4 regions of the Solibacillus sp. FSL H8-0523 genome follow, and region 4 is predicted to be linked to each of the others. Evidence: a T-box and tRNA genes for the amino acid it is inferred to sense, from the RefSeq annotation. Region 4 holds a T-box; the other regions hold tRNA genes.

Region 1 (5,055 bases), 1.8 Mb from region 4:
TCATCATAATAGCGCAGTGTACGTGCACTGACACCCGATAATTTTACTAATTCATTTATAAGCAATACAATCACCTCTAAGGATTACTATAAAGTGTAACGTAACGTGAAGGTCAACGAAAAAAATAATTTTTATTTGAACTTTTTACCCCATTCAAAACTCTTACTTATAGAGAGGTGAACACGATGACAATTACCAAGCTGGTGAAAAAAGCAAAAAAAGGCCATAAAGATGCCCTCGTACAGCTTATTATGCAAGAACAGCAGCAATTTTACCATTTAGCCTATACGTATGTCGGCAACGAGCATGACGCACTCGATGCCCTTGAACAAATGATTGTTATTTTATACGAAAAAATTCATCAGCTCAAAGACGACACAGCGTTTTATAGCTGGAGCAAAACCATTTTGGTGAATGAATGCCGTGCCATCCTGAAAAAAAAGCACCGCGTCATTTTTATTGAGGATGAAGAATCGATCGAATTAACCGTCAATCCAATCGATCAACTCGATGATGAACTAACGCTCGAACATTATTTAACGATACTATCACCGGTGCATAAAGAAGCGATTCAGCTCAAATATCTACTCGATTACAATTACGAAACAATTGCTGAACTTACGAACGTTTCAATCGGTACCGCCAAAACCCGCGTATTTTATGCACTCAAAAAGCTACGGGCACATTTTGGAGAGGAGAATTTCCATGAATAAATTTGATCAGCAAAAAGCGAAACTAAACGATATCCCAGTACCAGAACAGCTTGAACAACGCTTACACAACGCCTTAGCAAAGCAATCTCAATCTAAAAGAGGGAGCAAAAAAGCCGCTCTTGCCCTACTAGTAACCGCAGCTCTTGCTTTATTATTCATTTCTTTTAATATGAATACATTCGCCTACTACGGCAAAAAACTATTCGGCTATGAACAGCTCATGGATGACACACTCGCAAAGCTAAACGAAACAGGTGCCGGCCAAGTCGTCGATGAGTCTCTCGTATTACAAGATGGAACAACCGTAACTATCGAAGGTGTGCTTTCCGATGCCAATCGCTTTATTATCTATTACAAGGCGCACAATCCGGTAAAATCATTAGAAAATGGTATTACATTTACAAAATTAACTGGTTTTTTAACCAACCATTTGCCAAGCAGCACGTATGTATTAAGCAGTGATCAACATACATTAACGGGTATTGCGAGTTATGATGCCGTTAATCCATTTGCCAAAAAACTCACGGTTTCTTTATATGACGATGCCCATAACGAATATGATTTCACATTCAAATATAACGCGAACGACGCACTCGCACCAACTTTGAAACATACGATTAATGAAAAAATCAAAACGGATATTGGTACGTTCACGATTAAAAAATTAACAACAACAAATGCCTCAACACTCATTACAGGAACTTTCAATAAAACAATCGATCGAACATTTCCAATACCTAGAGATTTTGTATTATACGCAGATGACAAAGCAATCCCAGTAAAAGAAAGCAGTATGCAAAGTTCCTTATTTAGTGGCTACACCATGGATCTATTATTTGACACCATTCCTGCTGACACAAAAAAACTCGAATTAAAGCTCGAGCAATCTTATTCAAAAGAGACAATTGATGTGGCCATTCCATTAAACCCTCTACCTGAAACAATCGTGGGGCCAAAAAACTTACAAATTTTAAATGCTTCTATACAGGATGGCATTACAGAAATTACGATTAGCTCCGAACCAAATGTAATTTTTGATGAGGTATCATTACAAACTCCCGACGGTAAGGTATCGCTTCAAACAACGAAAGGTTTTCACGAAAGCGATGCAGGCTATATCCGTACGTTACAATTTAATACAACAAATGAAGGTACCGATTTGCTTATAAAAAATATGTACTTCCTTGAGATGCAAACCGATACAATTACTATCCTCGATTAATTAACAAAAGCGTAGTCATGAATTGTTTTTCACGACTACGCTTTTGATTTCATCCATACTTGTAATTTTTCTATAAAAGGCATGCTATACATCTGTGGCAATGTTTGCATCTGATCTAAACCTAGTTCCTGACGATCATTTACTTTTACATCTGCTTGATAATAGTAACCGGTTACAGGTGCTTGCTCCTTCTCCCCACTTGCTAATTCGTAAAACTGGTGCAATTTCATTCGGTATATCCCGTCTAGCTCTTCTCGCTGAATTTGAAATCGCTCAAAGCCATTTTTGATTTCATAAACAAACACATTCGCAAATTCATAATCCTTTATTTGCTTATCGTCTATCTGATAAGCAATTACGCCTAAGCTATTTAATTCATCACCTGTTACATTTAAACCTAATTCTTCATTTAACTCTCTTACACCATCTAAAACCGTTTCGGTTGCCAGTAAATGGCCAGCAGCCGTAATATCATACTGACCAGGATAATCCTTCTTACATTGACTACGGAGCTGTAAATAAATCATCCATTCATCTTCTACCTTCTCAATCACCCAACAGTGAAATACTTCATGCCAAAAGCCCTTTTCATGTACTTCATCACGCAATGCCGTACCTATTTTATTATATTGTTCATTAAAAATCGCTAAACATTCTGTCATCTTCTTCATCCTCCGTTTTATTGGACCAAAAAAACGCTAAGCACTTAAATAAATGCTTAGCGTTTTCTATCTGCCTATGTATGACCCGTACGGGATTCGAACCCGTGTTACCGCCGTGAAAGGGCGGTGTCTTAACCACTTGACCAACGGGCCGTGGCGGAGAATGAGGGATTTGAACCCTCGCGCCGGTTACCCGACCTACACCCTTAGCAGGGGCGCCTCTTCAGCCTCTTGAGTAATTCCCCTAATTAAAAAATGGCTCCGAAGGCAGGACTCGAACCTGCGACCTGCCGGTTAACAGCCGGATGCTCTACCAACTGAGCTACTTCGGAACAGTCTTATATGGTGGGCCTAAATGGACTCGAACCATCGACCTCACGCTTATCAGGCGTGCGCTCTAACCAGCTGAGCTATAGGCCCTTTTTAAAAACTGGAGCGGGTGATCGGAATCGAACCGACAACATCAGCTTGGAAGGCTGAGGTTTTACCACTAAACTACACCCGCAAATGGTGGGTTTGGACGGAATCGAACCGCCGACACTTAGAGCTTCAATCTAATGCTCTACCAACTGAGCTACAAACCCACAAATGGCGGTCCCGACCGGGATCGAACCGGCGATCTCCTGCGTGACAGGCAGGCATGTTAACCGCTACACCACGGGACCATTTGGTTGCGGGGATAGGACTTGAACCTATGACCTTCGGGTTATGAGCCCGACGAGCTACCACTGCTCCACCCCGCGACAATATTATTAAGTTTATTATCGCCTGTTCTGAGTTCTACTTAGTTGACATCAACTTCGTTCCTCAGTTGCTGCTAATCGCTATCTTCGTTTAGCGATTTGCTCCACCCCGCGATAATACTATTTAACTTTTTTCGAGCTGTTCTCACCTGTAAATTATGGAGGAGGTAGAGGGATTCGAACCCCCGCGCGGTGTTACCCGCCTGTCGGTTTTCAAGACCGATCCCTTCAGCCGAACTTGGGTATACCTCCATGTTAATTATATGATTTACTGGTGGACCTTACAGGACTCGAACCTGTGACCGGACGGTTATGAGCCGTCTGCTCTAACCAACTGAGCTAAAGGTCCTTAAGATGGCTACCGAGGGAGTCGAACCCACGACCTTTCGGGTATGAACCGAATGCTCTAGCCAGCTGAGCTAGGTAGCCAGGATCTTTATTGGTTAATTTATGGTGGAGCCTAGCGGGATCGAACCGCTGACCTCCTGCGTGCAAGGCAGGCGCTCTCCCAGCTGAGCTAAGGCCCCATATAGTGGTCGGAATGACAGGATTCGAACCTACGACCCCTTGGTCCCAAACCAAGTGCTCTACCAAGCTGAGCTACATTCCGGAAAATGGTGCGCTCGACAGGACTTGAACCTACAACCTTCTGATTCGTAGTCAGATGCTCTATCCAATTGAGCTACGAGCGCAATTATTTATTTAAAAGATGGTGCCGAGGGCCGGAATCGAACCGGCACGGTGATCACTCACCGCAGGATTTTAAGTCCTGTGCGTCTGCCAGTTCCGCCACCCCGGCATTTTTTGGAGCGGAAGACGAGGTTCGAACTCGCGACCCCCACCTTGGCAAGGTGGTGTTCTACCACTGAACTACTTCCGCAAAATGCATAAGCTATTTTTATCTGACAGTATATGAAATTAAAATGGTGCGGGTGAAGGGAGTCGAACCCCCACGCCTTGCGGCGCTAGATCCTAAGTCTAGTGCGTCTGCCAATTCCGCCACACCCGCAGCAGACAAATATAAAACTGGTGAGCCATGAAGGACTCGAACCTTCGACCCTCTGATTAAAAGTCAGATGCTCTACCAACTGAGCTAATGGCTCTCTAAAGTGGTGCCGGCGAAAGGAGTCGAACCCTCGACCTACTGATTACAAGTCAGTTGCTCTACCAACTGAGCTACACCGGCATTTTAGAAATGGTGGAGGATGACGGGCTCGAACCGCCGACCCCCTGCTTGTAAGGCAGGTGCTCTCCCAGCTGAGCTAATCCTCCTGGGTATTAAAGTTACACTGTAAAGTGCTTGTCCTTTCTCTTAAGGACAAGATTTATATTATCAGCATTTGAGAAACAATGCAATACTTTTTTGAAACTTTTTTTAAAAATAATATTTCCTTCAAAGTTTCCCAGTAACTAGCCTTGTTTCCTAATGAAAACGATTACTTGGCATAACGAAATTTTAATATGATTACCCATTTTTTTCAACACTTGTTTTGCATTTTTATAAAATATTTTTTATTATATTAGTAAATTAATACGTCACAATGCCCAATTACAAAGGGAATCCGTTCATTCTTACAGTTAAATCCCCTTTAATTGTAGGTTATTTTATAATTATATCAAAACTCTAAATATTACCTGCTTATTTTTTTTAACATTATCTATTCGCTCTAATTTTTCAGCATACTTAACATAACCTATAACCTCTGAAAAAATTA
Region 2 (5,055 bases), 620 kb from region 4:
GGGCTTAGTGATCCGGTGGTTCCGCATGGAAGGGCCATCGCTCAACGGATAAAAGCTACCCCGGGGATAACAGGCTTATCTCCCCCAAGAGTCCACATCGACGGGGAGGTTTGGCACCTCGATGTCGGCTCATCGCATCCTGGGGCTGTAGTCGGTCCCAAGGGTTGGGCTGTTCGCCCATTAAAGCGGTACGCGAGCTGGGTTCAGAACGTCGTGAGACAGTTCGGTCCCTATCCGTCGTGGGCGTAGGAAATTTGAGAGGAGCTGTCCTTAGTACGAGAGGACCGGGATGGACACACCGCTGGTGTACCAGTTGTTCTGCCAAGAGCATCGCTGGGTAGCTATGTGTGGACGGGATAAGTGCTGAAAGCATCTAAGCATGAAGCCCCCCTCAAGATGAGATTTCCCATTACGCAAGTAAGTAAGACCCCTGAAAGACGATCAGGTAGATAGGTTCGAGGTGGAAGCGCAGTGATGTGTGGAGCTGACGAATACTAATCGGTCGAGGACTTAACCACAATTTATGAACATCAATGAAACGTTTATCCAGTTTTGAAAGAATAAATTCTTTCAACTTAATAAGTGAAGTGACGATGGCAAAGAGGTCACACCTGTTCCCATACCGAACACAGAAGTTAAGCTCTTTAGCGCCGATGGTAGTTGGGGGTTTCCCCCTGTGAGAGTAGGACGTCGCTTCGCTTATTTTATACCCAGGAGGATTAGCTCAGCTGGGAGAGCACCTGCCTTACAAGCAGGGGGTCGGCGGTTCGAGCCCGTCATCCTCCACCATTTCTAAATTGCCGGTGTAGCTCAGTTGGTAGAGCAACTGACTTGTAATCAGTAGGTCGAGGGTTCGACTCCTTTCGCCGGCACCACTTTAGAGAGCCATTAGCTCAGTTGGTAGAGCATCTGACTTTTAATCAGAGGGTCGAAGGTTCGAGTCCTTCATGGCTCACCAGTTTTTTTTAATTTCATAACTTGTCAGAATAAAAATATCTATGCATTTTTGCGGAAGTAGTTCAGTGGTAGAACACCACCTTGCCAAGGTGGGGGTCGCGAGTTCGAACCTCGTCTTCCGCTCCAAAAATGCCGGGGTGGCGGAACTGGCAGACGCACAGGACTTAAAATCCTGCGGTGAGTGATCACCGTGCCGGTTCGATTCCGGCCCTCGGCACCATTTTTAGTTATTTAAAACAAAAAAATTATAGCGCTCGTAGCTCAATTGGATAGAGCATCTGACTACGAATCAGAAGGTTGTAGGTTCAAGTCCTGTCGAGCGCACCATTATATATTTATGACAAATTCGGAATGTAGCTCAGCTTGGTAGAGCACTTGGTTTGGGACCAAGGGGTCGTAGGTTCGAATCCTGTCATTCCGACCATTTTATGGGGCCTTAGCTCAGCTGGGAGAGCGCCTGCCTTGCACGCAGGAGGTCAGCGGTTCGATCCCGCTAGGCTCCACCATATATTTTGTTTTCCTTTTGGAGGTATACCCAAGTTCGGCTGAAGGGATCGGTCTTGAAAACCGACAGGCGGGTAACACCGCGCGGGGGTTCGAATCCCTCTACCTCCTCCATTTTTAATTCAATAAGCAATACATAATATGTTGGTCCCGTGGTGTAGCGGTTAACATGCCTGCCTGTCACGCAGGAGATCGCCGGTTCGATCCCGGTCGGGACCGCCATTTTTTTTGTGGGTTTGTAGCTCAGTTGGTAGAGCATTAGATTGAAGCTCTAAGTGTCGGCGGTTCGATTCCGTCCAAACCCACCATATTATGGGCCTATAGCTCAGCTGGTTAGAGCGCACGCCTGATAAGCGTGAGGTCGATGGTTCGAGTCCATTTAGGCCCACCATAGTATTTATTGTATTGTTCCGAAGTAGCTCAGTTGGTAGAGCATCCGGCTGTTAACCGGCAGGTCGCAGGTTCGAGTCCTGCCTTCGGAGCCATTGGCCCGTTGGTCAAGTGGTTAAGACACCGCCCTTTCACGGCGGTAACACGGGTTCGAATCCCGTACGGGTCATACACTTGAGAAGAAAGCACATCGCATTTGCGGTGTGTTTTTTTGTTGTTTTAATTTAAGGGAAATAGAAGCGAAAAGGTTAGCGCCCATATACGAGCGCTAACCTTTTTATTTTTCTAGTGATAATGTGCCGTTAAAATTCGTGCCTTTATCGCGCCCAGCTTCGCAGTAAAACTCGGTTGTTTTAATAGAACGGATGCCGACCTTTTCAAATTCGATAACGCAGCGTTCACCGGCGCTCGTTTTGTTCATGCGCGCTTTTGTGTCAGAGGTAGCCGTTGCTGTACCTTCTACTGTACCGGAGCTCCAGCCATCATACGTATAGTATGTGACGTCAAAGCCTGTTTTTGAACTGTTGGTAATTGTGAGGATCCGGCCAAGTACGTCTAAGTCGCCCTTACCATATGTGTAAAAGTACGTGTATTCACCATTCCAGGTTTTTGAAGGCTTTGTGTTGGCTTCTGATGACCAGTTCGAGCCTTTACGTAGCGATTTGTCGAGTGTGTTACGTGCTAGATTTGCGCGTTTATTAAGTGTAAATGCTTCGATATTTTCAAAGCTGTTTTCAGCATTTGGTGAGATGTAGAAAAAGCTTTTTGCTTGTAGCTTATAGAAGAAGGCAACAAGCTGCGCGCGTGTTAAATTATTCGTTGTACCGAAGAAACGTTGGATATTTGTGTTTTCGTATTTCGGGTTTTGCCCTGATGAAATATGGTGATCGATTAAGAAACGAATCGATTTGTCTAAGCTTACATCCCCATTTAATATGTATGCAAGTGCATGAGCCACCGTGCCACGCTTAACGGCATGATCACGAATTTTATTATCAAAATAGCCATTCAGTGGTACTTGATAAGCGGCGAGTGTATTGTAATTGGCATCCGATGCTATTTCCTTATTAGAGTACTTTAATAGTTCGTCAGTGACAGGATCTAAATCAAAATATTTCACTAGTAATTGCGCAAATTGCTGCTCGGTAACAGCCTGATTTGGGCGGAAGGTGCCATCTTCGTAGCCATTCACAATATTAAAATCATAGGCCCATTTAATTGCATCATAGGCAAAATGCGTGGTTGAAACATCACTGAAAATGCGCTTTGCTTCGGCTTTTTGTAGAGGTAAGAGCAGACCACTCAGCAAAAAAATGGCACATAGGATTACGGTAACATATCGTTTCATAATTAAACCTCCTAGTTTTCTGGTTATATTTGACTGTAGCATGTGTACACTTTTCGTGCAAATGGCGAAAGTGTTAGAAAGTTGGTCTAATTCTTTTTTAGGAACTGGACTTTTTCATAATACATTGCGCAATTTTATTCTAAAATATGGGATATATGCCGATAATATTAGTAATGTGATTTTGTAGATAACTAGAAGCGAGAAGGAGATGTGTTACACATGAACCAATCGAAAAAAATATTAGCAGCTTTAGTGGCTGTACCAGCAAGTGTCGTAGTAGCAGACAGTGCATTCGCGGCAGACGTAACGCTTAGTTTTGAAGTAAATAATGAATTTGTTGGTGGGGATGCTGTAGATGTTGAGGCGGTTAAAGAGGCCGATTTAAATAATACTTTAAAAAATGTCATTGTTACTGGAATGAGTGCGTACAAAACAACATTTGACGCAAAATTAACAAAGGTTTCAGCAGCGGAAGCACAAGCTGAGGTTGAAAAAATATTTAAGGATATGAAGGCCAATTTAGCGATTGGTGATAACACGATGCTTTATGGCATGTTTAAAAATGCGAAGGTTAAAGCGACAGAAACCGTTAAAGATGGCGAGTCAGAAGTAAAGCTTGAGTTTACGATGAGTTATTACGGGACAAGCACAGATGTGATAGCTACGTTAGGAAAATTGACGTTTGAAACGGCGGATAATACACCGTTAAAAAAAGTAAAGAAGGTACATGATTATATTGTAAGTAATTCATTTATTACAGAAAGTGAGCATAGTCCAACATATTTAGCACTGAAAAATACAGGTTCATCCCATGCTTATGCGATGTATACATATATGCTTTTAAAGAAAGCCAATTTGGATGTTCATTACGTATACGGCATGAAAAACGGTGTTTATCGTTCTTGGAATATAGTGAAAATTGAAAATAATTATTGGTACAACCTTGACGTAGCGGCAAATGATAGTACAGACCGTAACAATAAAGACGTGAATTATCGCTACTTTTTAACAAATAATATAGGTGATCACCGTATTACAGTAGGAGCTCAAGAAACAAAAGACCCTTCATACGATCATTTAGCAACAGCAGATAATAAGGCGGTTTCTGATAACTTTATTTATTTTGTCGATGCGGATGGAAAAATAAAGAGAATTAATAACGATACATTAAAATTGGATAAAGATACAATAATTGACAATATAAAAATGAATAATGTAGAGATTAAAATTACTTCAGAGCCAGGTAAAATGGTATATGTGAAGCAAATGTCAGATACCGATTCTGCTATTGTTGAGAAAGAGAGCCTATACTTTGTAAACACAAGCATGGGGCATTATTTATATGAGTTAGTGATTCAAAATGAAACATCGGCAACTCCAACATTTGAATTAAAGCTATTAATCAACGAACCCGTTGAAGCAATTTCGATGGTCGGTACGGATGCCGTGAAATACAAAATAGCAAGCGGTGAAAAAACGGTTTATATTGAGGCGTTAGAAGATGGTCATAAAAATGCTATCAATAATGTGAAAATAGCGTTGAATGAGATGAGTGAGCTTGCAACAAGGATTGTTAGTGGCGATAAGCATCCAAATGAAACAATTGCTACGAAAAAAGGCAATCTTACAACTGAAGAAACAAAATTAGCGGCTAATCAAAAAGCGTTAAAGGAAAAAAATGATGAAATTATAGAAGAACAAAAGAAATTAGAGGAATTAAAAGCTGAAGCTTCTACTGATTCAGTAAAAATTTCTGCTTCAGAAGAGAAAATTAGGGATTTAAAAGTTACTAAAGAAACCTTAGAACTCACAAAAGTAACTATAGAAACAGATATTACAACATTAAAAACAGCTAT
Region 3 (5,055 bases), 1.7 Mb from region 4:
CATTTTCTTTGTCTCTATAATTTTATTAACCATTCCAATATGATCAGTATGATGATGCGTTAAAATAATTTGATCTATATCCGTTAAATCAAATCCATATTCAGCTAGCTTTTTATAAAAAAATGTTTCGTATTCAACTGAATCTATTCCCGCATCAATTAGAGTCAGTCTATTTTGAGACTCATATAAATAACAATTGATATTGGTCATTTGTCCGTATCTCTCTGGGTAAATAATGGGATACACTTTTTTACCTTTATATTCAAATATTGAACTCATTTCTAAATCCTCCATAATCCCATTTACGGTATAATCTTCGGAATAATAAATTACTATCGAACAAAAGTATATCGTTTCTAATTAAATATGAAAAGGAGTTCTACTATAAACGCGTTAGCTTCTAAATTTCAGTAGCTTGTAACCCCTCATCATGCACTTCAAACAAAGGATTTATCTTCGTTGCACTATTTTATCAAACTTAGAAATACCAGAAGTTTATTATTTCCACTGGAAACAGGCTAGTACTATAGAAACCGTAGAAGGTCCAGCGCAATTATTTAGAAACTCTAGCATTTAAAGCTGAGGTAGCTAATCAATCTGAACTATATATACAAAAAACTTTACCGCTCTTAGCCAATCCCGTCAAAGCCCTTTACAGATTAGAAAGAGTTGCTACAGTTCGGATTTACCCAACCGGTACATACCAATTTCGAACAGAATTTTATGACTGGTTTTCAAGCTGAACTATTCATTAAAACACCATCAATACTTGAATCCGACAAGATTACCATAGCAAATTGCCAACTTCCTATTCGTCAGTTAGAAGAAATTAATCATGTATACTAAGTAACAATTTAAAGCCTCTCGCAAAAAAATTACTTTAACGCTTGCCTCCAAAAAAGCGAGCGCCTTCACTTTTACACAAGACATTAATGAACCTCTATAACACAAAAAAACGCTAAGCACTTGAATAAATGCTTAGCGTTTTCTATCTGCCTATGTATGACCCGTACGGGATTCGAACCCGTGTTACCGCCGTGAAAGGGCGGTGTCTTAACCACTTGACCAACGGGCCGTGGCGGAGAATGAGGGATTTGAACCCTCGCGCCGGTTACCCGACCTACACCCTTAGCAGGGGCGCCTCTTCAGCCTCTTGAGTAATTCCCCTAATAAAAAAATGGCTCCGAAGGCAGGACTCGAACCTGCGACCTGCCGGTTAACAGCCGGATGCTCTACCAACTGAGCTACTTCGGAACAGTCTTATATGGTGGGCCTAAATGGACTCGAACCATCGACCTCACGCTTATCAGGCGTGCGCTCTAACCAGCTGAGCTATAGGCCCTTTTTAAAAACTGGAGCGGGTGATCGGAATCGAACCGACAACATCAGCTTGGAAGGCTGAGGTTTTACCACTAAACTACACCCGCAAATGGTGGGTTTGGACGGAATCGAACCGCCGACACTTAGAGCTTCAATCTAATGCTCTACCAACTGAGCTACAAACCCACAAATGGCGGTCCCGACCGGGATCGAACCGGCGATCTCCTGCGTGACAGGCAGGCATGTTAACCGCTACACCACGGGACCATTTGGTTGCGGGGATAGGACTTGAACCTATGACCTTCGGGTTATGAGCCCGACGAGCTACCACTGCTCCACCCCGCGACAATATTATTAAGTTTATTATCGCCTGTTCTGAGTTCTACTTAGTTGACATCAACTTCGTTCCTCAGTTGCTGCTAATCGCTATCTTCGTTTAGCGATTTGCTCCACCCCGCGACAATACTATTTAACTTTTTTCGAGCTGTTCTCACCTGTAAATTATGGAGGAGGTAGAGGGATTCGAACCCCCGCGCGGTGTTACCCGCCTGTCGGTTTTCAAGACCGATCCCTTCAGCCAAACTTGGGTATACCTCCATGTTAATTATATGATTTACTGGTGGACCTTACAGGACTCGAACCTGTGACCGGACGGTTATGAGCCGTCTGCTCTAACCAACTGAGCTAAAGGTCCTTAAGATGGCTACCGAGGGAGTCGAACCCACGACCTTTCGGGTATGAACCGAATGCTCTAGCCAGCTGAGCTAGGTAGCCAGGATCTTTATTGGTTAATTTATGGTGGAGCCTAGCGGGATCGAACCGCTGACCTCCTGCGTGCAAGGCAGGCGCTCTCCCAGCTGAGCTAAGGCCCCATATAGTGGTCGGAATGACAGGATTCGAACCTACGACCCCTTGGTCCCAAACCAAGTGCTCTACCAAGCTGAGCTACATTCCGGAAAATGGTGCGCTCGACAGGACTTGAACCTACAACCTTCTGATTCGTAGTCAGATGCTCTATCCAATTGAGCTACGAGCGCAATTATTTATTTGAAAGATGGTGCCGAGGGCCGGAATCGAACCGGCACGGTGATCACTCACCGCAGGATTTTAAGTCCTGTGCGTCTGCCAGTTCCGCCACCCCGGCATTTTTTGGAGCGGAAGACGAGGTTCGAACTCGCGACCCCCACCTTGGCAAGGTGGTGTTCTACCACTGAACTACTTCCGCAAAATGCATAAGCTATTTTTATCTGACAGTATATGAAATTAAAATGGTGCGGGTGAAGGGAGTCGAACCCCCACGCCTTGCGGCGCTAGATCCTAAGTCTAGTGCGTCTGCCAATTCCGCCACACCCGCAGCAGACAAATATAAAACTGGTGAGCCATGAAGGACTCGAACCTTCGACCCTCTGATTAAAAGTCAGATGCTCTACCAACTGAGCTAATGGCTCTCTAAAGTGGTGCCGGCGAAAGGAGTCGAACCCTCGACCTACTGATTACAAGTCAGTTGCTCTACCAACTGAGCTACACCGGCATTTTAGAAATGGTGGAGGATGACGGGCTCGAACCGCCGACCCCCTGCTTGTAAGGCAGGTGCTCTCCCAGCTGAGCTAATCCTCCTGGGTATTAAATAAGCGAAGCGACGTCCTACTCTCACAGGGGGAAACCCCCAACTACCATCGGCGCTAAAGAGCTTAACTTCTGTGTTCGGTATGGGAACAGGTGTGACCTCTTTGCCATCGCCACTTCACTTATTAAGTTGAAAGAATTTATTCTTTCAAAACTGGATAAACGTTTCATTGATGTTCATAAATTGTGGTTAAGTCCTCGACCGATTAGTATTCGTCAGCTCCACACATCACTGCGCTTCCACCTCGAACCTATCTACCTGATCGTCTTTCAGGGGTCTTACTTACTTGCGTAATGGGAAATCTCATCTTGAGGGGGGCTTCATGCTTAGATGCTTTCAGCACTTATCCCGTCCACACATAGCTACCCAGCGATGCTCTTGGCAGAACAACTGGTACACCAGCGGTGTGTCCATCCCGGTCCTCTCGTACTAAGGACAGCTCCTCTCAAATTTCCTACGCCCACGACGGATAGGGACCGAACTGTCTCACGACGTTCTGAACCCAGCTCGCGTACCGCTTTAATGGGCGAACAGCCCAACCCTTGGGACCGACTACAGCCCCAGGATGCGATGAGCCGACATCGAGGTGCCAAACCTCCCCGTCGATGTGGACTCTTGGGGGAGATAAGCCTGTTATCCCCGGGGTAGCTTTTATCCGTTGAGCGATGGCCCTTCCATGCGGAACCACCGGATCACTAAGCCCGTCTTTCGACCCTGCTCGACTTGTAGGTCTCGCAGTCAAGCTCCCTTATGCCTTTACACTCTACGAATGATTTCCAACCATTCTGAGGGAACCTTTGGGCGCCTCCGTTACTCTTTAGGAGGCGACCGCCCCAGTCAAACTGTCCGCCTGACACTGTCTCCTACCCCGCTAAGGGGCATGGGTTAGAAGTTCAATACAACCAGGGTAGTATCCCACTGACGCCTCCTCCGAAGCTGGCGCTCCGGGATCTCTGGCTCCTACCTATCCTGTACAAGTTGTACCAAAATTCAATATCAGGCTACAGTAAAGCTCCACGGGGTCTTTCCGTCCTGTCGCGGGTAACCTGCATCTTCACAGGTACTATAATTTCACCGAGTCTCTCGTTGAGACAGTGCCCAGATCGTTACGCCTTTCGTGCGGGTCGGAACTTACCCGACAAGGAATTTCGCTACCTTAGGACCGTTATAGTTACGGCCGCCGTTTACTGGGGCTTCAATTCGCAGCTTCGCTTGCGCTAACCACTCCTCTTAACCTTCCAGCACCGGGCAGGCGTCAGCCCCTATACGTCACCTTACGGTTTTGCAGAGACCTGTGTTTTTGCTAAACAGTCGCCTGGGCCTATTCACTGCGGCTCTCTCACGCTTGCACGCTAACAGAGCACCCCTTCTCCCGAAGTTACGGGGTCATTTTGCCGAGTTCCTTAACGAGAGTTCTCTCGCACACCTTAGGATTCTCTCCTCGACTACCTGTGTCGGTTTGCGGTACGGGCACCTCTCACCTCGATAGAGGCTTTTCTTGGCAGTGTGAAATCAGGAACTTCGTCCATACGGACTCGTCATCACAGCTCAATGTTAAAGTATGCGGATTTGCCTACATACACACCTTACTGCTTGAACACGCGCAACCAACGGCGTGCTTACCCTATCCTACTGCGTCCCCCCATTTCTCAAACGGTGAGGAGGTGGTACAGGAATATCAACCTGTTGTCCATCGCCTACGCCTATCGGCCTCGGCTTAGGTCCCGACTAACCCTGAGCGGACGAGCCTTCCTCAGGAAACCTTAGTCATACGGTGGACGGGATTCTCACCCGTCTTTCGCTACTCATACCGGCATTCTCACTTCTAAGCGCTCCACCAGTCCTTCCGGTCTGACTTCAACGCCCTTAGAACGCTCTCCTACCACGCATCCTATTGGATGCATCCACAGCTTCGGTGAATCGTTTAGCCCCGATACATTTTCGGCGCAGCGTCACTCGACCAGTGAGCTATTACGCACTCTTTAAATGATGGCTGCTTCTAAGCCAACATCCTGGTTGTCTAAGCAACGCCACATCCTTTTCCACTTAACGATTACTTTGGGACCTTAGCTGGTGGTCTGGGCTGTTTCCCTCTTGACTACGGATCT
Region 4 (5,055 bases):
GTCTGCACCATATTGGTTCATTACTTTTAATGGATCAATTGTGTTACCAAGTGATTTCGACATTTTACGGCCTTCGCCATCTAATACGAAACCATGTGTTAATAAGCCTTTGTATGGTGCAACGCCATTAATCGCAACAGATGTAATTAATGATGAGTTGAACCAGCCACGGTGTTGGTCTGAACCTTCTAAGTAAAGGTCAGCAGGGTATTTCATACCGCGCTCAGCAAGTACACCTTGGTGAGATGAGCCTGAATCGAACCATACGTCCATGATGTCGTTTTCTTTTGTGAATTTACCGTTCGGGCTACCTTCGTGTGTGAAGCCTTCAGGAAGTAACTCAACTGCTTCACGTTGGAACCAGATGTTTGAGCCATTTTCACGGAATAATTTTGAAATATGTGCGATTGTTTCTGGTGTGATGATTGGTGTTTCATCTTCTGCATAGAAAATTGGAATCGGTACACCCCATGCACGTTGACGAGAGATTACCCAGTCACCGCGGTCACGAATCATATTGTACAGACGCGTTTCGCCCCATGCTGGTGTGAATTCTGTTGATTTTACTGCATCTAATAACTCACCACGGAACATTTCTACTGAAGCAAACCATTGTGGTGTTGCACGGTAGATGACTGGTTTTTTTGTACGCCAGTCGTGTGGGTATGAGTGTGAGAATTTAGAAACGTTTAATAATGCGCCTTCTTCTTTTAACTTTTCAATCACGATTGGGTTTGCTTTTTCATAGAATAAACCTTCAAAGCCAGGTGCTTCATTTGTATAGCAACCACCGTTATCTACTGGTGATAAAATTTCTAAGCCGTATTGTTTCCCGATTTGGTAATCGTCTTCACCATGTCCTGGCGCTGTGTGTACACATCCTGTACCCGCTTCAGCAGTTACGTGCTCACCAACCATTACTAATGAATCGCGCTTGTAAATTGGGTGTTCTGCTACGATTAAATCAAGCTCTTGCCCTTTTACTTCTTGAACGATTTCGTACGTTTCCCAACCGAAAGTTGTTGCAAGCTTTTCAACTAAGTCTTTCATCACGATGTATTTTGCACCGTTTGCTTGTGCTACTACATATGTGTACTCAGGATTTACTGAAATCCCTAAGTTTGCCGGAATTGTCCATGGTGTCGTTGTCCAGATGATGAATTTCGCGTCTGCTGGTACAACACCTTTTGCATCTTTAATGTTGAACGCTACATAGATTGAGTACGATTCCACATCTTTATATTCGATTTCTGCTTCTGCTAATGCCGATTCAGAAGATGGTGACCAATAAACTGGTTTTAAGCCTTTATAGATATAGCCTTTTTCAGCCATTTTACCGAATACTTCGATTTGACGCGCTTCGAATTCAGGCTTTAATGTGATGTATGGGTTTGCCCAGTCGCCACGAACACCTAAACGTTGGAATTGTGTGCTTTGGTTTGCTACTTGCTCATACGCATACTTTTCACATAGCTCACGGAAATCCGCTACTGACATTTCTTTACGCTTAACGCCTTTGTTTGTTAATGCTTGCTCGATTGGTAAACCATGTGTATCCCAACCTGGAATATAGTTCACGTTGAAACCAGTCATTGATTTATGACGGTTAATCATATCTTTAATGACTTTGTTTAATGCATGACCTGCATGAATGTCGCCGTTTGCATAAGGAGGGCCATCATGTAATAAGAAGTGTGGGCGGTCTTTTGTGCGCTCTAACACTAATTTGTTGATGTCCATTTCATCCCATTGTGCTTGGATTTGGGGTTCTTTTGTCGGTAAGCCACCGCGCATTGGGAAATCTGTTTTCGGCATTAATAACGTCTCTTTGTACTCTACCATGTAAAATCCTCCTAAATAAAAATAAATGTAATGCTCTACTACGGGCGAATTGGACTTCTGCTGAATCAGTTGAATAAAAAAAGCCCCTCCATCCCTGTTAAAAGGGACGAGGAGCATTAGTCTCGTGGTACCACCCTAATTTCGCTATAAATAGCCTCATTAGACACTGTAACGTCGTGTGACACGAAATAGCTTACTTAATCAATTACGCCTTCGCATAATTGCGTCCAGATTTTTTTGAGTAAACTCAAAAAACTTCCTTTAAAATCTGTGACGTCCGTCGTTCGGCTATTTAGCTCAGGAGTGATTTTCAATTTAGCTTGTTTTGTTCGAGCTTTCACCATCCTCGAATCGCTAAGCGGCAATGCTAAATGTACTGTCTCCATCAAAGCTTTATGCGTTGTGCATAGAATCATTATTTTTCAGTATAAAAATCGTAATGAGAAAAGTCAAGTACGTTCCCTTAATACGCTGAATTACTATCTGTTGAAGCAGCCTCGTCTTCATCTTGTTGACGTTGCTGATGTGGCGTTTGAATATCAGTTAGGTCGACATCATATTCTAATAGATGATCCCAGTCCCCTGTGTTTAACAGGTCTAACTGTGCTTCTACTAACATTTTAAAGCGGTTACGGAACACTTTAGATTGTTTCTTTAATTCGTCAATTTCAATCGTTACTTTGCGCGCTTTTGATAACGCATCATTAATAATACGATCGGCATTTTTTTCTGCTTCTTTGACAATTAATTTTGACTCTTTTTGAGAGTTACGGCGTACTTCATCGGCAGCCTCTTGCGCTACAACGATGGATTTTTGCAATGTTTCTTCTAATGAATTGTAATGATTCATTCTTTCAGACATTGATTTCACTTGGTCTTCTAGCTCTTTTTTCTCGCGCAAAATAATTTCATAGTCTTTAATCACTTGATCTAAAAACTCATTTACCTCGTCTTCAGCATAGCCACGGAAACCGCGTGTAAACTCTTTGTTATGTATATCAAGAGGTGATAATGGCATATCGTTCTACTCTCCTTTGCACGTACATTGTTACAAAATATTATAAACGTTTCTCAAATGAATAACATCTATTTTCATAAAAAATACTTGAAAGTTAGGCTTTTTGCTCTAAACGTCCTACTTGTAAGCGGATTTTATCTTTTTTTGTTCGTCCTTCTGTCATAATGACTTTCAAACGGCCAAATCCGCGTGCTGAGACAATATCGCCTTCTTGTAGTTCAAATGCGACCGCCTCACGCACCGTCCAGTTCACTTTTACTTTCCCGCCATTAATTAAGCTTTGTGATTTTTGGCGTGAAATATTGGCAACAGTAGCAAGTACAACATCTAAACGCATTGAAGACACCGTATACGAGCTTTCCACCCAATGTTCCTCGTTTTGGATAAGTGGCGTTGAACTACCTAGTTCCTCCACATGCACTTTCACTTTTCCCATACCAGTTAAATTTGCACGGACATAATCTGCTATTTCTTGTGCTAAAGCAAATTGCACGGTATTTTCACCCAAGCGAATATCACCAAACTTACTACGATCTAATCCAATTGATAATAACGCCCCTAATACATCCGGATGGCGCAACTGCACAAACTTTGCTGGGTAATGAATCGTATAAACGCCAATTTGAAAGTCTTCTTCTGTCGGCTCAAGATAAGAAGGCGCAATTAAAATACGTTGTCGCTCTGCCTCTTTAAACGTCCCTTCAGTAAATATACGCAAGTCTTCATTTTGGCCAATGACAGATTCCACAATAAAGCGCTGTCTTGGGTCTAAAAAATCCGTCAGCTTCGGCGCATAACGATCTTCTACCTCACGCTGCCAACCGATAACCTGCTCAATAAATGGCTGTTCATCTTTACGGAAATGTTGAATTAAATGCTCCATCTTAATCCTACCTTCTTAAAGTATATACTATACCTATTCCTTTTTATTTCCAAATTTAAACACTCCAAAAGAAAACCCCTACAACATGTTGTGAAGGGGTTTTTCTTGGCTTATAGTAAGAAACCTAGAACGCTATAAACACCACGTTCAATGAAGTAAAGTACGAATAAACCAACGATTGGTGAAATGTCAATCATGCCAATTGGTGGGATAAACTTACGGAAGAAACCTAAGTATGGTTCACATACTTTTTCTAGGAAACGCCCGACTGCTGACTCTTGGAGTGCTGGAATCCAAGACATTAATATGTAACCAATCAGCATGTAACGGTAAATAAGAAATGCTGTAGATATAACGCCAAAAATGATCATCTGATTACCTCACTATTACTAAATTACTCGAATGTTAAATTCGAAATTTCTCCTGATACCTCTACGTTTTCTGGTGTACATAAGAAAATATCGTTGCCGATACGTTGAATATCGCCACCTAACGCATACACTGTTCCGCTTAAAAAGTCGATAATGCGCTTGCCTTGATCGCGGTCAATGCGCTGTAAATTAACAACCGTCGCACGTCGTTGTTTTAAATGCTCAGCAATATCTTGTGCCTCCGCATAAACACGTGGTTCGATTAATACTAATTTTGAATTTTTAGAAGAAGCCGCCGCTTGTAAACTCACAACATTGTTATTATTTTGGTTATGGTTTTGCACAACAACCTCATTGCGTTGCTGCGAATTCTGCGGAACTTTACGCTCTTTTTTCATCCGATTTTGAATGACCTGCGTTTGCTGCTTTTGAACTGCCTCTTGATAGTGCACTTCCTTTGGAGCGGCTTTTGACGCTTGCTTTGTTGGTGCTGCTTGTGCAGGAGCTTGTTCTTCCTCGACATCTTCTAAATAAAAGAATTTATCAAAAATATTTTTAATGCTCATCGTAAATCCTCCTTAACCAACAAGAGCCGTTCCAATTCTGACAAACGTTGCGCCTTCTTCGACCGCAAGCTCATAGTCATTCGACATTCCCATTGAAAGCTCTGTACAAGGTACATTGGAAATGCTTAATTCGGACACTTGTTGCTGCAATTGTTTTAGTTGTTTAAACACTTCACGAATTTTAGTTTCATCTTCAGTAAACGGAGCCATCGTCATTAAGCCAACTACTTCGATTTTCGAAAATTGCTCTAGCTGTTTTACAAATGCTAGTGTCTGTTCTTTCGTTAAACCGTGTTTAGATTCTTCCCCTGAAACATTCACCTGTACAAAACACTTCACCGTTTTTGTTGCTCGTTTTTCAATTTCTTCGGCTAA

The links. The T-box of region 4 lies ahead of ileS (isoleucine--tRNA ligase). A T-box ahead of a tRNA ligase gene usually reads a tRNA of that ligase, here a tRNA-Ile.
Region 1: it has a tRNA-Ile gene. The T-box ahead of ileS (isoleucine--tRNA ligase) is inferred to sense a tRNA for this amino acid. The anticodon was not compared.
Region 2: it has a tRNA-Ile gene. The T-box ahead of ileS (isoleucine--tRNA ligase) is inferred to sense a tRNA for this amino acid. The anticodon was not compared.
Region 3: it has a tRNA-Ile gene. The T-box ahead of ileS (isoleucine--tRNA ligase) is inferred to sense a tRNA for this amino acid. The anticodon was not compared.

What each region holds. Positions count from the first base shown of each region.
Region 1 is NZ_CP150291.1:3,212,637-3,217,691, forward strand. Features, by position in the region: gene NSQ62_RS15980 (MerR family transcriptional regulator) at 1-74, opposite strand, end outside; gene NSQ62_RS15985 (sigma-70 family RNA polymerase sigma factor) at 186-713, shown strand; gene NSQ62_RS15990 (DUF4179 domain-containing protein) at 706-1,935, shown strand; gene NSQ62_RS15995 (NUDIX domain-containing protein) at 1,971-2,597, opposite strand; tRNA gene NSQ62_RS16000 (tRNA-Glu) at 2,679-2,750, opposite strand; tRNA gene NSQ62_RS16005 (tRNA-Ser) at 2,752-2,842, opposite strand; tRNA gene NSQ62_RS16010 (tRNA-Asn) at 2,854-2,929, opposite strand; tRNA gene NSQ62_RS16015 (tRNA-Ile) at 2,941-3,017, opposite strand; tRNA gene NSQ62_RS16020 (tRNA-Gly) at 3,029-3,102, opposite strand; tRNA gene NSQ62_RS16025 (tRNA-Phe) at 3,106-3,181, opposite strand; tRNA gene NSQ62_RS16030 (tRNA-Asp) at 3,187-3,262, opposite strand; tRNA gene NSQ62_RS16035 (tRNA-Met) at 3,266-3,340, opposite strand; tRNA gene NSQ62_RS16040 (tRNA-Ser) at 3,500-3,592, opposite strand; tRNA gene NSQ62_RS16045 (tRNA-Ile) at 3,613-3,689, opposite strand; tRNA gene NSQ62_RS16050 (tRNA-Met) at 3,696-3,769, opposite strand; tRNA gene NSQ62_RS16055 (tRNA-Ala) at 3,792-3,867, opposite strand; tRNA gene NSQ62_RS16060 (tRNA-Pro) at 3,874-3,950, opposite strand; tRNA gene NSQ62_RS16065 (tRNA-Arg) at 3,956-4,032, opposite strand; tRNA gene NSQ62_RS16070 (tRNA-Leu) at 4,051-4,139, opposite strand; tRNA gene NSQ62_RS16075 (tRNA-Gly) at 4,146-4,220, opposite strand; tRNA gene NSQ62_RS16080 (tRNA-Leu) at 4,265-4,349, opposite strand; tRNA gene NSQ62_RS16085 (tRNA-Lys) at 4,368-4,443, opposite strand; tRNA gene NSQ62_RS16090 (tRNA-Thr) at 4,451-4,526, opposite strand; tRNA gene NSQ62_RS16095 (tRNA-Val) at 4,537-4,612, opposite strand; gene NSQ62_RS16100 (MBL fold metallo-hydrolase) at 4,952-5,055, opposite strand, start outside.
Region 2 is NZ_CP150291.1:199,506-204,560, forward strand. Features, by position in the region: rRNA gene NSQ62_RS00965 (23S ribosomal RNA) at 1-518, shown strand, start outside; rRNA gene rrf (5S ribosomal RNA) at 584-699, shown strand; tRNA gene NSQ62_RS00975 (tRNA-Val) at 714-789, shown strand; tRNA gene NSQ62_RS00980 (tRNA-Thr) at 800-875, shown strand; tRNA gene NSQ62_RS00985 (tRNA-Lys) at 883-958, shown strand; tRNA gene NSQ62_RS00990 (tRNA-Gly) at 1,009-1,083, shown strand; tRNA gene NSQ62_RS00995 (tRNA-Leu) at 1,089-1,177, shown strand; tRNA gene NSQ62_RS01000 (tRNA-Arg) at 1,208-1,284, shown strand; tRNA gene NSQ62_RS01005 (tRNA-Pro) at 1,305-1,381, shown strand; tRNA gene NSQ62_RS01010 (tRNA-Ala) at 1,388-1,463, shown strand; tRNA gene NSQ62_RS01015 (tRNA-Ser) at 1,483-1,575, shown strand; tRNA gene NSQ62_RS01020 (tRNA-Asp) at 1,608-1,683, shown strand; tRNA gene NSQ62_RS01025 (tRNA-Phe) at 1,694-1,769, shown strand; tRNA gene NSQ62_RS01030 (tRNA-Ile) at 1,776-1,852, shown strand; tRNA gene NSQ62_RS01035 (tRNA-Asn) at 1,871-1,946, shown strand; tRNA gene NSQ62_RS01040 (tRNA-Glu) at 1,949-2,020, shown strand; gene NSQ62_RS01045 (S-layer homology domain-containing protein) at 2,129-3,199, opposite strand; gene NSQ62_RS01050 (S-layer homology domain-containing protein) at 3,419-5,055, shown strand, end outside.
Region 3 is NZ_CP150291.1:3,218,293-3,223,347, forward strand. Features, by position in the region: gene NSQ62_RS16100 (MBL fold metallo-hydrolase) at 1-279, opposite strand, end outside; tRNA gene NSQ62_RS16105 (tRNA-Glu) at 1,004-1,075, opposite strand; tRNA gene NSQ62_RS16110 (tRNA-Ser) at 1,077-1,167, opposite strand; tRNA gene NSQ62_RS16115 (tRNA-Asn) at 1,179-1,254, opposite strand; tRNA gene NSQ62_RS16120 (tRNA-Ile) at 1,266-1,342, opposite strand; tRNA gene NSQ62_RS16125 (tRNA-Gly) at 1,354-1,427, opposite strand; tRNA gene NSQ62_RS16130 (tRNA-Phe) at 1,431-1,506, opposite strand; tRNA gene NSQ62_RS16135 (tRNA-Asp) at 1,512-1,587, opposite strand; tRNA gene NSQ62_RS16140 (tRNA-Met) at 1,591-1,665, opposite strand; tRNA gene NSQ62_RS16145 (tRNA-Ser) at 1,825-1,917, opposite strand; tRNA gene NSQ62_RS16150 (tRNA-Ile) at 1,938-2,014, opposite strand; tRNA gene NSQ62_RS16155 (tRNA-Met) at 2,021-2,094, opposite strand; tRNA gene NSQ62_RS16160 (tRNA-Ala) at 2,117-2,192, opposite strand; tRNA gene NSQ62_RS16165 (tRNA-Pro) at 2,199-2,275, opposite strand; tRNA gene NSQ62_RS16170 (tRNA-Arg) at 2,281-2,357, opposite strand; tRNA gene NSQ62_RS16175 (tRNA-Leu) at 2,376-2,464, opposite strand; tRNA gene NSQ62_RS16180 (tRNA-Gly) at 2,471-2,545, opposite strand; tRNA gene NSQ62_RS16185 (tRNA-Leu) at 2,590-2,674, opposite strand; tRNA gene NSQ62_RS16190 (tRNA-Lys) at 2,693-2,768, opposite strand; tRNA gene NSQ62_RS16195 (tRNA-Thr) at 2,776-2,851, opposite strand; tRNA gene NSQ62_RS16200 (tRNA-Val) at 2,862-2,937, opposite strand; rRNA gene rrf (5S ribosomal RNA) at 2,952-3,067, opposite strand; rRNA gene NSQ62_RS16210 (23S ribosomal RNA) at 3,133-5,055, opposite strand, start outside.
Region 4 is NZ_CP150291.1:818,876-823,930, reverse strand. Features, by position in the region: gene ileS (isoleucine--tRNA ligase) at 1-1,842, opposite strand, end outside; T-box leader at 1,942-2,240, opposite strand; gene NSQ62_RS03840 (DivIVA domain-containing protein) at 2,306-2,860, opposite strand; gene NSQ62_RS03835 (RNA-binding protein) at 2,955-3,743, opposite strand; gene NSQ62_RS03830 (YggT family protein) at 3,854-4,114, opposite strand; gene NSQ62_RS03825 (cell division protein SepF) at 4,138-4,680, opposite strand; gene NSQ62_RS03820 (YggS family pyridoxal phosphate-dependent enzyme) at 4,693-5,055, opposite strand, start outside.